Regions from separate parts of the Candidatus Merdisoma sp. JLR.KK006 genome, predicted to be linked through region 1. Evidence: riboswitches for the same ligand, from Rfam matches in the RefSeq annotation. Region 1 holds a riboswitch; the other holds the start of a gene.
The links. A riboswitch is a leader RNA that binds a small molecule or an ion and turns the genes downstream of it on or off. The one in region 1 is predicted to bind thiamine pyrophosphate.
Positions count from the first base shown of each region.

Region 1 (4,851 bases):
GGGAGTCTCAGAAGTATGCAACCCTGGATCGTCATTCCTACTCTACCGCTATTATTACCATGAGTGCAAATATCTTTAATTCCCTGGATGCCGAGACCCAGCAGATTTTCCTGGATGCGGCACAGGAAGCGGCAGAGTTTGAGCGTGCATGGGTGGCTGAGCAGGAAGCGGATCAGCTTCAGGCTATGAAAGACAATGGTATGGAAGTTATTGAAGATCCGGATCTGGATTCCTTTAAGGAAGCCGTACAGCCTGTTTATGAGCAGTATTCCCAGTATGCAGATTATGTGTCAAGAATTCAGGAGGTTATCGCAGGGATGTAAGAAAAGCATCCGAAGCGGCGAACCGGATTTGACAGATCGCAAATCATAAGTAATAAATCATGAGATTGCCTGACCATGGATGAAATATGGTCCATGCTCAGGCAGTCAAAGTGAAAGCCGTATAGCTTACATGAAAGAACCTTATAAACCCGTTCTATGAGGTATTTCATGTGAGTTATATGAGTCCTTAAGGACGATTGGATGCAAAAGAACGAACTGTAAAAGGGGGAGTTTGATTTTGGTTATTGTTCGAGGTATTCATAAATTGAGTGATATTTTGGATAAGATCGCAGAGGTTATGATTGTGGTGATGCTGGGTGCCATGGTAATTATTACCGGTGCACAGATTGTCTGCCGTATCTTTTTTACTGCTCTGGCATGGAGCCAGGAGGCCACACGTTACCTTTTGATCTGGAGTACCCTGTTTGGAGCAGGCTGTGTGTATAAGAGCAGCGGTCATATTTCTATTTCCGTGCTCCAGGATGTTCTTCCGGGAAAGGCAAAAGATGTCCTGCAGATTGTGATACATGTGCTCTGTATGATCTTATTCGGCCTGATTGTGTTTTATGGGATTCAGTATTTTGGAAAGCAGGGGAACCAGCTTTCGGCGGCTATGCGTCTGCCTATGCGGTATGTTTATATCTGCATTCCCATCGGCTCCGGCCTGATGTTCTTTCATGCACTGGATGCGGCTCTTGGCTGTGTCATGCATTTATTGGGAAAGGAGGAAGCGTAAAATGGCGGCTTTACTTTTTATTGCATTTATTGTTCTGCTTATTTTAGGAGTTCCGGTGGCCTTTTCCATTGCACTTTCTTCTGTGGCAGTAATGACTAAGGGAGATGTGCCTCTCTTAATGATTGTGCAGCGTATGTTTACGGCTACGGATTCCTTTTCCCTGATTGCGGTTCCCTTTTTTATTTTTGCGGGGGATTTGATGGCAAAGGGAAAGGTTTCCAAGGTCCTGGTTGAATTTGCAGAGGCGTTGCTTGGCATGATTAAGGGCGGATTGTCCATTGTGTCTGTGCTTGCCGGAATGTTTTTTGCGGCCATCTCCGGCTCCGGTGCGGCGACAACGGCAGCTGTAGGTGCAACTTTGATTCCGGAGTTGAAAGTAAGGGGATACAATGAGTCAAAGGCGGCGGCATTGATTGCTGCGGCAGGAACTATCGGCGTTGTAATTCCACCCTCAGTTCCCATGGTGCTCTATGCGGTCATTGCGGAGGAGAGCGTGAATACCCTCTTTAAAAACGGCTTTGTTCCCGGTGTTTTGATGGGGATCATTTTGATTGCCATTTCTCTTTTTGAAGCTGCAAAGTTTAATTATCCCAAGGGAACGCCATTTTCCCTTAAGAATGTGGTGAAAACATTTCTCAAGGCTATCTGGGGTATTTTGATGCCGCTGATTATCCTGGGCGGTATCTTTTCCGGATACTTTACCCCCTCGGAGGCTGCGGATGTGGCGGTTATCTATGCAATCCTGGTATCCATTTTTGTTTATCGGGATATGGGGCCAAAGGAATTGTTTAACATCATGAAAGGCAGTGCCAAGACCTCTGCCGTTATTATGATTATTATTGCATGCAGCGGCCCCTTTGGATGGGTACTGGCGAACTGGAAGATCCCGGAGGCCATTGCAAATTCGGTTCTGAGCGTGTCCAGCAATCCGTATATTATTATGTTCCTGATTGCCATTATCATTCTGATTGCCGGCGTGTTTATGGAGACATCCTCGGCCATCATTATCTTGACTCCGGTATTTTTGCCCTTGGTTAAGGCTATGAATATCAGTCTGGTGCATTTTGGTATTGTGTTTGTTGTGGGAATTGCCATTGGCATGATCACGCCGCCGGTGGCCATCAACCTGTTTGTGGCTTCGGGCATTACGGGGCTGCCGATTGAAAAGATTGCCAAGTCAATTATTCCTTATCTGATTGGATTGATTTTGGTATTTTTCCTGATATTGTACGTTCCTATGCTGGTACCGGGGTTGATGTAAGTCTTTATACTTTATACTGGCATGATAATTTTAGCCTTGCCAAATCCAGCAAAAGGGTTTATAATGCTTTTTGTCAACAACATATATGGAAATGGGGAGCTGGCTGGAAGCCGGCTGAGAGGGAACTGGATTGTTCCGACCCACAACCTGATTTGGATAATGCCAACGTAGGGATACATAGTTAATGATGTAAGGAGGTGCCTGCGGCACCTCTTTTTATATCACCAGGAAAGGATGCCGTAACAAGGCTCCTTAAAAACAGGCAGTTTCCGAACTGCCTGTTTTTTTCCGGAATTTTGGCAGAACTCCAGTGCCACTTATGTGGTTAAGCGGTATACCTTTATGCACAAAAAGCATGTGCAGATCAGAGAAACACCCTGCGGGTATACCTTTATGCACAAAAAGCATGTGCAGATCAGAGAAACACCCTACGGGTATACCTTTATGCACAAAAAGCGTGTGCAGATCAGAGAAAGGAGTGATTGTATCATGAATCAAAACAATGCAACAAAGAAATTGGCAATGGCAGGCGTTCTGACAGCCCTGGCAGTTGCCGGGAGCCTGGTGAGCTTTCCGGTGGCAGGAAGCAAATGTGCCCCAATCCAGCATATGGTAAATGTACTGGCAGCCATTCTCCTTGGCCCTTGGTGGAGTGTGGGGATTGCCTTTTGTGCAAGCCTGCTTCGGAATCTGATGGGGATCGGAAGCCTGATGGCATTTCCGGGAAGTATGGTGGGAGCTTTCTGCTGCGGCATGGTCTATGGAAGGTTTAAGAATGTTCCTTTCACCTGTCTGGCTGAAGCAGCCGGAACGGGAATTTTGGGAGCCCTGGCAGCCTATCCGGTAGCAAAGCTTCTTATGGGGGCAGAACCGGCGGGATTGTTTGTCTATGTAGTTCCGTTCCTGGTTTCCACGGCAGCCGGAAGCATTCTGGCTTACCTGCTGGTGACTGTATTGGAAAAGGGAAAAGTCCTGGAACAGGTACAGGGGGTACGATAGCAGGATGGATGGGTATAAAGAGAATGGTCCGAAGATCCACTGTCTGACCAATCCGGTTGTGATGCAGGATACGGCCAATCTGCTGTTAGCAGCGGGGGGAAGTGCCATTATGGCTCAGGATCCGGAGGAAGCAGAGGAAATTACATCCTTTTGCCAGGCTACACTTCTCAATATTGGAGTCCCGGATGAGACGAAGTTTAAAGCCTGTATCTTAGCGGGAAAACGTGCAAACGCACTGGGACACCCTGTGGTGCTGGATCCCGTAGGTGCTGGATCCAGCAGATTTCGTCAGAAAGGGCTGGAACGGCTTCTTGCTCAAGTAAAGATCTCGCTCATTCGATGCAATCAGGAAGAGGCCTGTACTTTGCTTCGCATAAAAAACAAGAACTGTAATTCTTTTGGAGAAATGGAAATGTCTGGTGAAGAATCTCCAGAAAGGCTCACAAAAAGAACTGCGGGCGGAGTGGAAAGCCAGATTGCTCTTGAAGATTCAGAGCTTCGGATGCTGGCCGGACAATTGAGTGAAGCTTATTCCTGTGCTGTTCTTATAAGTGGAAAGAAAGATGCGGTTTCGGACGGAAAAGACACTCGCTTGATTGCCGGAGGATCGGAACGGATGAGTCGTCTTACAGGAGGGGGCTGTATGCTGTCAGCCCTGTGTGCTCTGTTTTGCGGTTATGGATATGAGCCCTATGCGGCGGCATGGAGGGCCGGAGAACTGTGGAAAGAGAGTGCCAGGAGGGCAGAAATGCACAGTTTGGGGACAGTTGGAATCGGAAGCTTCCACGCTTATTTGTTTGATGCGGTAGAAGAACTTTGCCATGACAGCAGCTTTACCCTTTAGTGCTGTCATGTGCTGGAAAGGGTATTGCGGAACTTTAAACAGCAATACCCTGACAGCGCCAGAACAATTTAAGGACACATGTTTTTGTGGCCGGAAATTGTTCTAGATAAGAGGTGCTGGAAAGGGTATTGCGGAACTTTAAACAGCAATACCCTGACAGTGCCAGAACAATTTAAGGACACATGTTTTTGTGGCCGGAAATTGTTCTAGATAAGAGGTGCTGGAAAGGGTATTGTGGAACTTTAAACAGCAATACCCTGACAGTGCCAGAACAATTTAAGGACACATGTTTTTGTGGCCGGAAATTGTTCTAGATAAGAGGTGCTGGAAAGGGTATTGCGGAACTTTAAATAGGAGGAAACAATTTGAGATTTGAAGCAGAAACCTTACGCCTGTATGCGGTAACAGATCGCCGCTGGTTAAAACAGGGAGAGACCCTTAAGGATACCCTGGAAGAGTTGCTGAAAGCAGGCGTTACCTGTGTACAGCTTCGGGAAAAAGAGACAGATGAGAGCTTCGTTGTGCAGGAAGCAGGAGAACTAAAAAAGCTGTGTGATCAATATGGCGTACCGCTTATCATCAATGACCGGCCGGATATTGCGAAAGCGGCAGGTGCTTCGGGTGTTCACCTGGGAACAAGCGATATGGATATCCGGCAGACACGGAAGCTGCTGGGCGGGGGATTTAT
Region 1 is NZ_JAYMNS010000013.1:66,998-71,848, forward strand. It holds gene VSQ61_RS11800 (TRAP transporter substrate-binding protein) at 1-323, shown strand, start outside; gene VSQ61_RS11805 (TRAP transporter small permease) at 562-1,059, shown strand; gene VSQ61_RS11810 (TRAP transporter large permease) at 1,061-2,320, shown strand; TPP riboswitch at 2,403-2,511, shown strand; gene thiW (energy coupling factor transporter S component ThiW) at 2,810-3,319, shown strand; gene thiM (hydroxyethylthiazole kinase) at 3,324-4,163, shown strand; gene thiE (thiamine phosphate synthase) at 4,529-4,851, shown strand, end outside.

Region 2 (4,851 bases), on a different contig from region 1:
GCTGGAATATTATGGTCCGTCCATTTACAAGAAGCTTCATAAGCTGGCTATCGAAGCAAAGCTTGCAGACGAAAAAACGCCTCACGAAGAGGCGGCAAAAACCTTTATTCAGGCTATCCGAGATATGAAAAAGCGGTTTGGCATAGGAGACACCATTCCTGAAATCCGGGAAGAGGATATTCCAAAGCTCTCTCACTATGCAGACAAAGAGGCTAACCCTCTTTACCCGGTACCTGTTCTGATGAATGCGTCGGAGCTAGAAATATTTTACAAAAATCTTATGGGGCATTGAGCCTGCCGAAAAATACCAAACGCCATACATTGCACATTTTTTATTAGAAGCAGACAGAATCATACAATTCGTTGAAAAACAGAACGCAAAAGGAGAATTCCTCTATGAATGAAGCAGAAATAAAGCAGCTTACAGCAAACCAGCGTGAATACTTCTTATCCGGCGCCACCCTGCCTCTGCCTGCCCGGCTGGAGGCTCTCAAAAAGCTGAAAAGCGCCATCAAACGCCGGGAAGCTCAAATCCACCAGGCTGTCAAGGAAGATCTGGGAAAAAGCAGCTTCGAGAGCTACATGTGCGAAACCGGACTGACCTTAAGCGAAATCACCTACATGGAACGGCACCTTTCATCCTTTGCCCGGGAAAGGCGGGTTCACACCCCACTGGCGCAGTTTCACTCCCGAAGCTTTAAAAAGCCCTCCCCCTACGGCGTAGTCCTTATTATGAGCCCCTGGAACTATCCTTTCCTGCTGACCATGGAGCCTTTAGCAGACGCCCTGGCCGCCGGAAACACAGTGATTTTAAAACCCAGCGCCTATTCTCCTCACACCAGCGAGATCATCCGGGCACTGATAGAGGAATGCTTTGATCCTTCTCATGTGGCCGTTGTCACCGGAGGACGAGCAGAAAACACTTGCCTGTTAAATGAGCATTTTGACTACATTTTCTTCACCGGAAGCCAGTCCGTAGGCCGGCAGGTAATGAAAAAGGCTTCGGAGCATCTCACACCAATCACCCTGGAGCTTGGAGGAAAAAGCCCCTGCATTGTAGAAAAAACCGCCAACCTTAAGCTGGCGGCAAAACGCATTGTATTCGGCAAATATTTAAACTGCGGCCAGACCTGCGTGGCCCCTGACTATATATTATGTGATCCCTGTGTCCGGGATTCTCTCATAGCGGAGCTGAAAAAACAGATTGAAAAGCAGCTGGGCAGGGATCCCCTGTCCAACGCTCAGTATGGAAAGATTATCAACGAAAAGCATTTTCAGCGTGTATGCGGACTGATTGATCCCTCAAAGGTCGTCCACGGCGGAGGCTCCGATCCGACAGCATTAAAGATCGAGCCCACCCTTCTGAATCACGTCACCTGGGAGGATGCCTGTATGAAGGAAGAGATCTTCGGCCCCCTTCTGCCCATCCTCACCTACGGCTCTTTGGAGGAAGCCATACGGACCATAAATTCCAAGGCCCACCCCCTGGCCCTGTATCTCTTTACCTCCGACAAAAATGCAGCCAAAAAAGTCACCTCACGCTGCGGCTTCGGCGGCGGCTGCATCAATGACACCATCATCCACCTGGCCACCAGCGAAATGGGCTTCGGCGGCTTCGGCGAGAGCGGCATGGGCTCTTATCATGGAAAAGCAGGCTTCGACACCTTTTCTCATTATAAGAGCATCGTGGATAAAAAGACCTGGCTGGATCTGCCTATGCGGTATCAGCCTTATCAGAAGTTCTACGGAAAATTGATTCGGATGTTTTTGAAATAATTCCTGTAAAACTTCCAAAACCTTCAGCTCCTCCCGCATATACCCCGGCCGTTCCCAGGCAAAATCTCGTATCATCTGTTCTTCCTCCGAAAAGCATAAGACAAATGAGGTTTACAGCAAGCCATATTCCACGCTTTGACATCTTGTTCATTCATTTTCCTCATTTCTGTGCCTATGAGCATCCCCTAATACATTTCCGTTTCGGAGCGGGCAGACTTTGTCCCATAAAATAAAAAATATCTCCAGCAAAGCATTCCAATCATAAGAAATCCGGCCGTTAAAAGATAGTAAACTCCCGGAAGTCTGTAGAATTCATCCGGCCATGGATACCGTCCGGCCAGAACAGACGCCCCATTTGCCGCAATATGAGCCACTACTGCCAAAAAGAGAGAATCACAGGCTTCATACACCTGAACAAAAAACAATCCCATTACAAACGCATACAGGCCTTGGACCACATTTCCATGAAATACTCCAAAAATCACTGCGCTGATAACCATAGCCCTTCGGGAGTTCCATACGACCGCCTTCAATCTCTCATAAATAATCCCCCGTATAAGCACTTCTTCTAAAAAAGGAGCGCTTACCACCACAGCTGCTATCTGAGACAAAAAACTACAGTGATAAATTCCTTCCGACACTTCCTGATACCCCGGAAAGAGACGAGGCAGAAAGGTTAAAGCCAAAAAATAATTTATCCCTCTGGAAAGGCATACGGAACCAAGAATCACTAGAAGCATATCCTTTAAACAAAAGGAATGTTTTCTCCTGTACTCTCTCCTTTCTCGTTGATACAGCAGCCAGAACACAGGCAGCATCAGAAGGTTCACTGCTGTCAAAAGCCACATGGCCCATGCCGGTTCTGACATCCTTCCGCCTGAAGCTATCCGCAGAAGCTCCGGATACAACATGGAGAAAAGTACATAAAGAAGAATCGGAAAAACAATTCTCCACATCCTTTCCGCTGTTCCCTGTCCTCCCACTTTTTTCTCTCCGTTTCTATAATTAATATACGTTACAGTATAGCACACTTGCCCCACAGGAAAAAGAGAAAAAATTTTACCGCAAAAAATACAAATAATAACTCTTGACATCCCATTTTTTCAATAGTATATTCAAGGTAATCACATAGCACATTTATGCTAGGGGAGCCTAAGGCTGAGAAAGCGTGACCTCACGCTGACCCTCATTACTTGAACCGGTTAATGCCGGCGTAAGGAAGCTGCTTTTCGTATCCCCTCCTGTGAAAATTCATTTACCAAGGAGGATTTTTTATGTCACTTTTTGTAAACAAGGTAGTAGATGAATGGGGAACCTCCTATTCTCTGACCACACTGGGATATGGCGCTCTGGTAGCAGCCATCCTGATTCTTCTCATTCTTGCCTGTTATCTGACCGGAGAAAATAAGCGGGTACAGACCAAGCCCTTAGTATTCGCCGCCGCAGCCATGGCATTGGGTATGATAACCTCATTTATGAAGCTTTTTGAAGCTCCCATGGGCGGTTCCGTCACCCTCTTTTCCATGCTTTTCATCTGCTGCATCGGATACTGGTACGGCCTGCGCACCGGACTTATCACCGGCTTCGCCTACGGTCTGCTGCAGCTTATCTCCGACCCCTACATCATCAGCCTGCCCCAGATGATCACAGACTACCTGCTTGCCTTCGGTGCCCTGGGCTTGTCCGGCTTATTCTGTAATAAGAAAAACGGTCTCATCAAAGGTTACATCATCGGTGTACTGGGCCGTTACCTCTTTGCCTTCCTGTCCGGTCTTATCTTCTTCGCCGCCTATGCGAAAGGCTCCGGAATGAGCGCTCCCGTCTATTCCCTTGCCTACAACGGAAGCTATTTGGGATGTGAAGCAGCCATGACACTAATAGTCCTTGCAATCCCCGCTGTCAACAAGGCCTTTGCACGGGTAAAGCAGATGGCGATTGCATAAGATCAACGATTATCATTTTAAAGAGCTTGTCACAAAATAGGCCGACAGACATTGCTATGGAAATGTCTGCCGGCTTAAATTTTACAGCATCTCTTTTATTACCTTTCACACCTTAGTAAATAAAATTTGACAAAATCCTGCATCGATATACATTGTAATCACTCTTCATTTTATATCTTCCCTACTCAAAATAATGGTTGACGTAACACTTCTTTTTTTCCTATAATAATAAGCAATGATTGAAAACAAGCGTATTAAGACCAACAAAAGTAGGAGACATAAGAAAAATGACACATGAAAATACCACACAAATAAATCAGAATCCCTTGGGAACAGAACCCGTCAAAGGGCTGCTGTTTCAATTTGCAGTCCCCAGCATCATTGCCATGCTGGTCAGCTCCCTCTACAATATTGTAGATCAATTTTTCATCGGCCACAGCGTAGGCGAATTGGGAAATGCTGCAACCAACATCTCCTTTCCCCTGTCCATTTCCTGTGTAGCCATCGCCCTTCTGTTCGGAATCGGAGGCGCTTCCGCCTTCAACATATCCATGGGAAAAAAAGAGCCGGAGCAGGCTGTCCTCTACTTGGGAAACGCCTCTTCCATGCTGTTTGGCTGCGGCATCCTTCTGACCATCATTACCCTGCTGGGCTTAGAGCCTCTGCTTCACTTCTTCGGCTCCCCTGATGATGTACTGGACTATGCCAAAACCTACACCGGAATCGTAGCCTTTGGCTTCCCCTTTCTCATTCTGACTTCAGGAGGCGGACACTTAATCCGTGCCGACGGCCGCCCCAGAATCAGCATGATCTGCAACCTGACCGGCGCCATCATCAACACCTTCTTAGACGCACTATTCGTATTTGAATTTCACATGGGAATGGCCGGAGCTGCTGCGGCAACCGTAATCGGCCAAATCATCTCCGGCGGAATGGCCGTCTACTTTCTCGGCCGCTGCCGCACCGTCCAAATCAAAAAAGAACATCTGCTTCCTTGTAAGTCTGTCATTGCCCGAATTGCCGCCCTCGGCATGGCCCCCTGCAGCAACCAGTTAGCCATGATGATCGTACAGATCGTCATGAACAACTCCCTCAAATACTACGGTTCCATCTCCTCCTACGGAGAATCCAT
Region 2 is NZ_JAYMNS010000015.1:60,874-65,724, forward strand. It holds gene VSQ61_RS12800 (iron-containing alcohol dehydrogenase) at 1-292, shown strand, start outside; partial or broken gene VSQ61_RS12805 (aldehyde dehydrogenase) at 358-1,776, shown strand; gene VSQ61_RS12810 (CPBP family intramembrane glutamic endopeptidase) at 1,962-2,759, opposite strand; TPP riboswitch at 2,911-3,013, shown strand; gene thiT (energy-coupled thiamine transporter ThiT) at 3,051-3,719, shown strand; gene VSQ61_RS12820 (MATE family efflux transporter) at 4,007-4,851, shown strand, end outside.
Region 2: it holds a riboswitch for thiamine pyrophosphate, as region 1 does, so the genes downstream of both, thiT (energy-coupled thiamine transporter ThiT) here and thiW (energy coupling factor transporter S component ThiW) in region 1, are expected to answer to the same signal.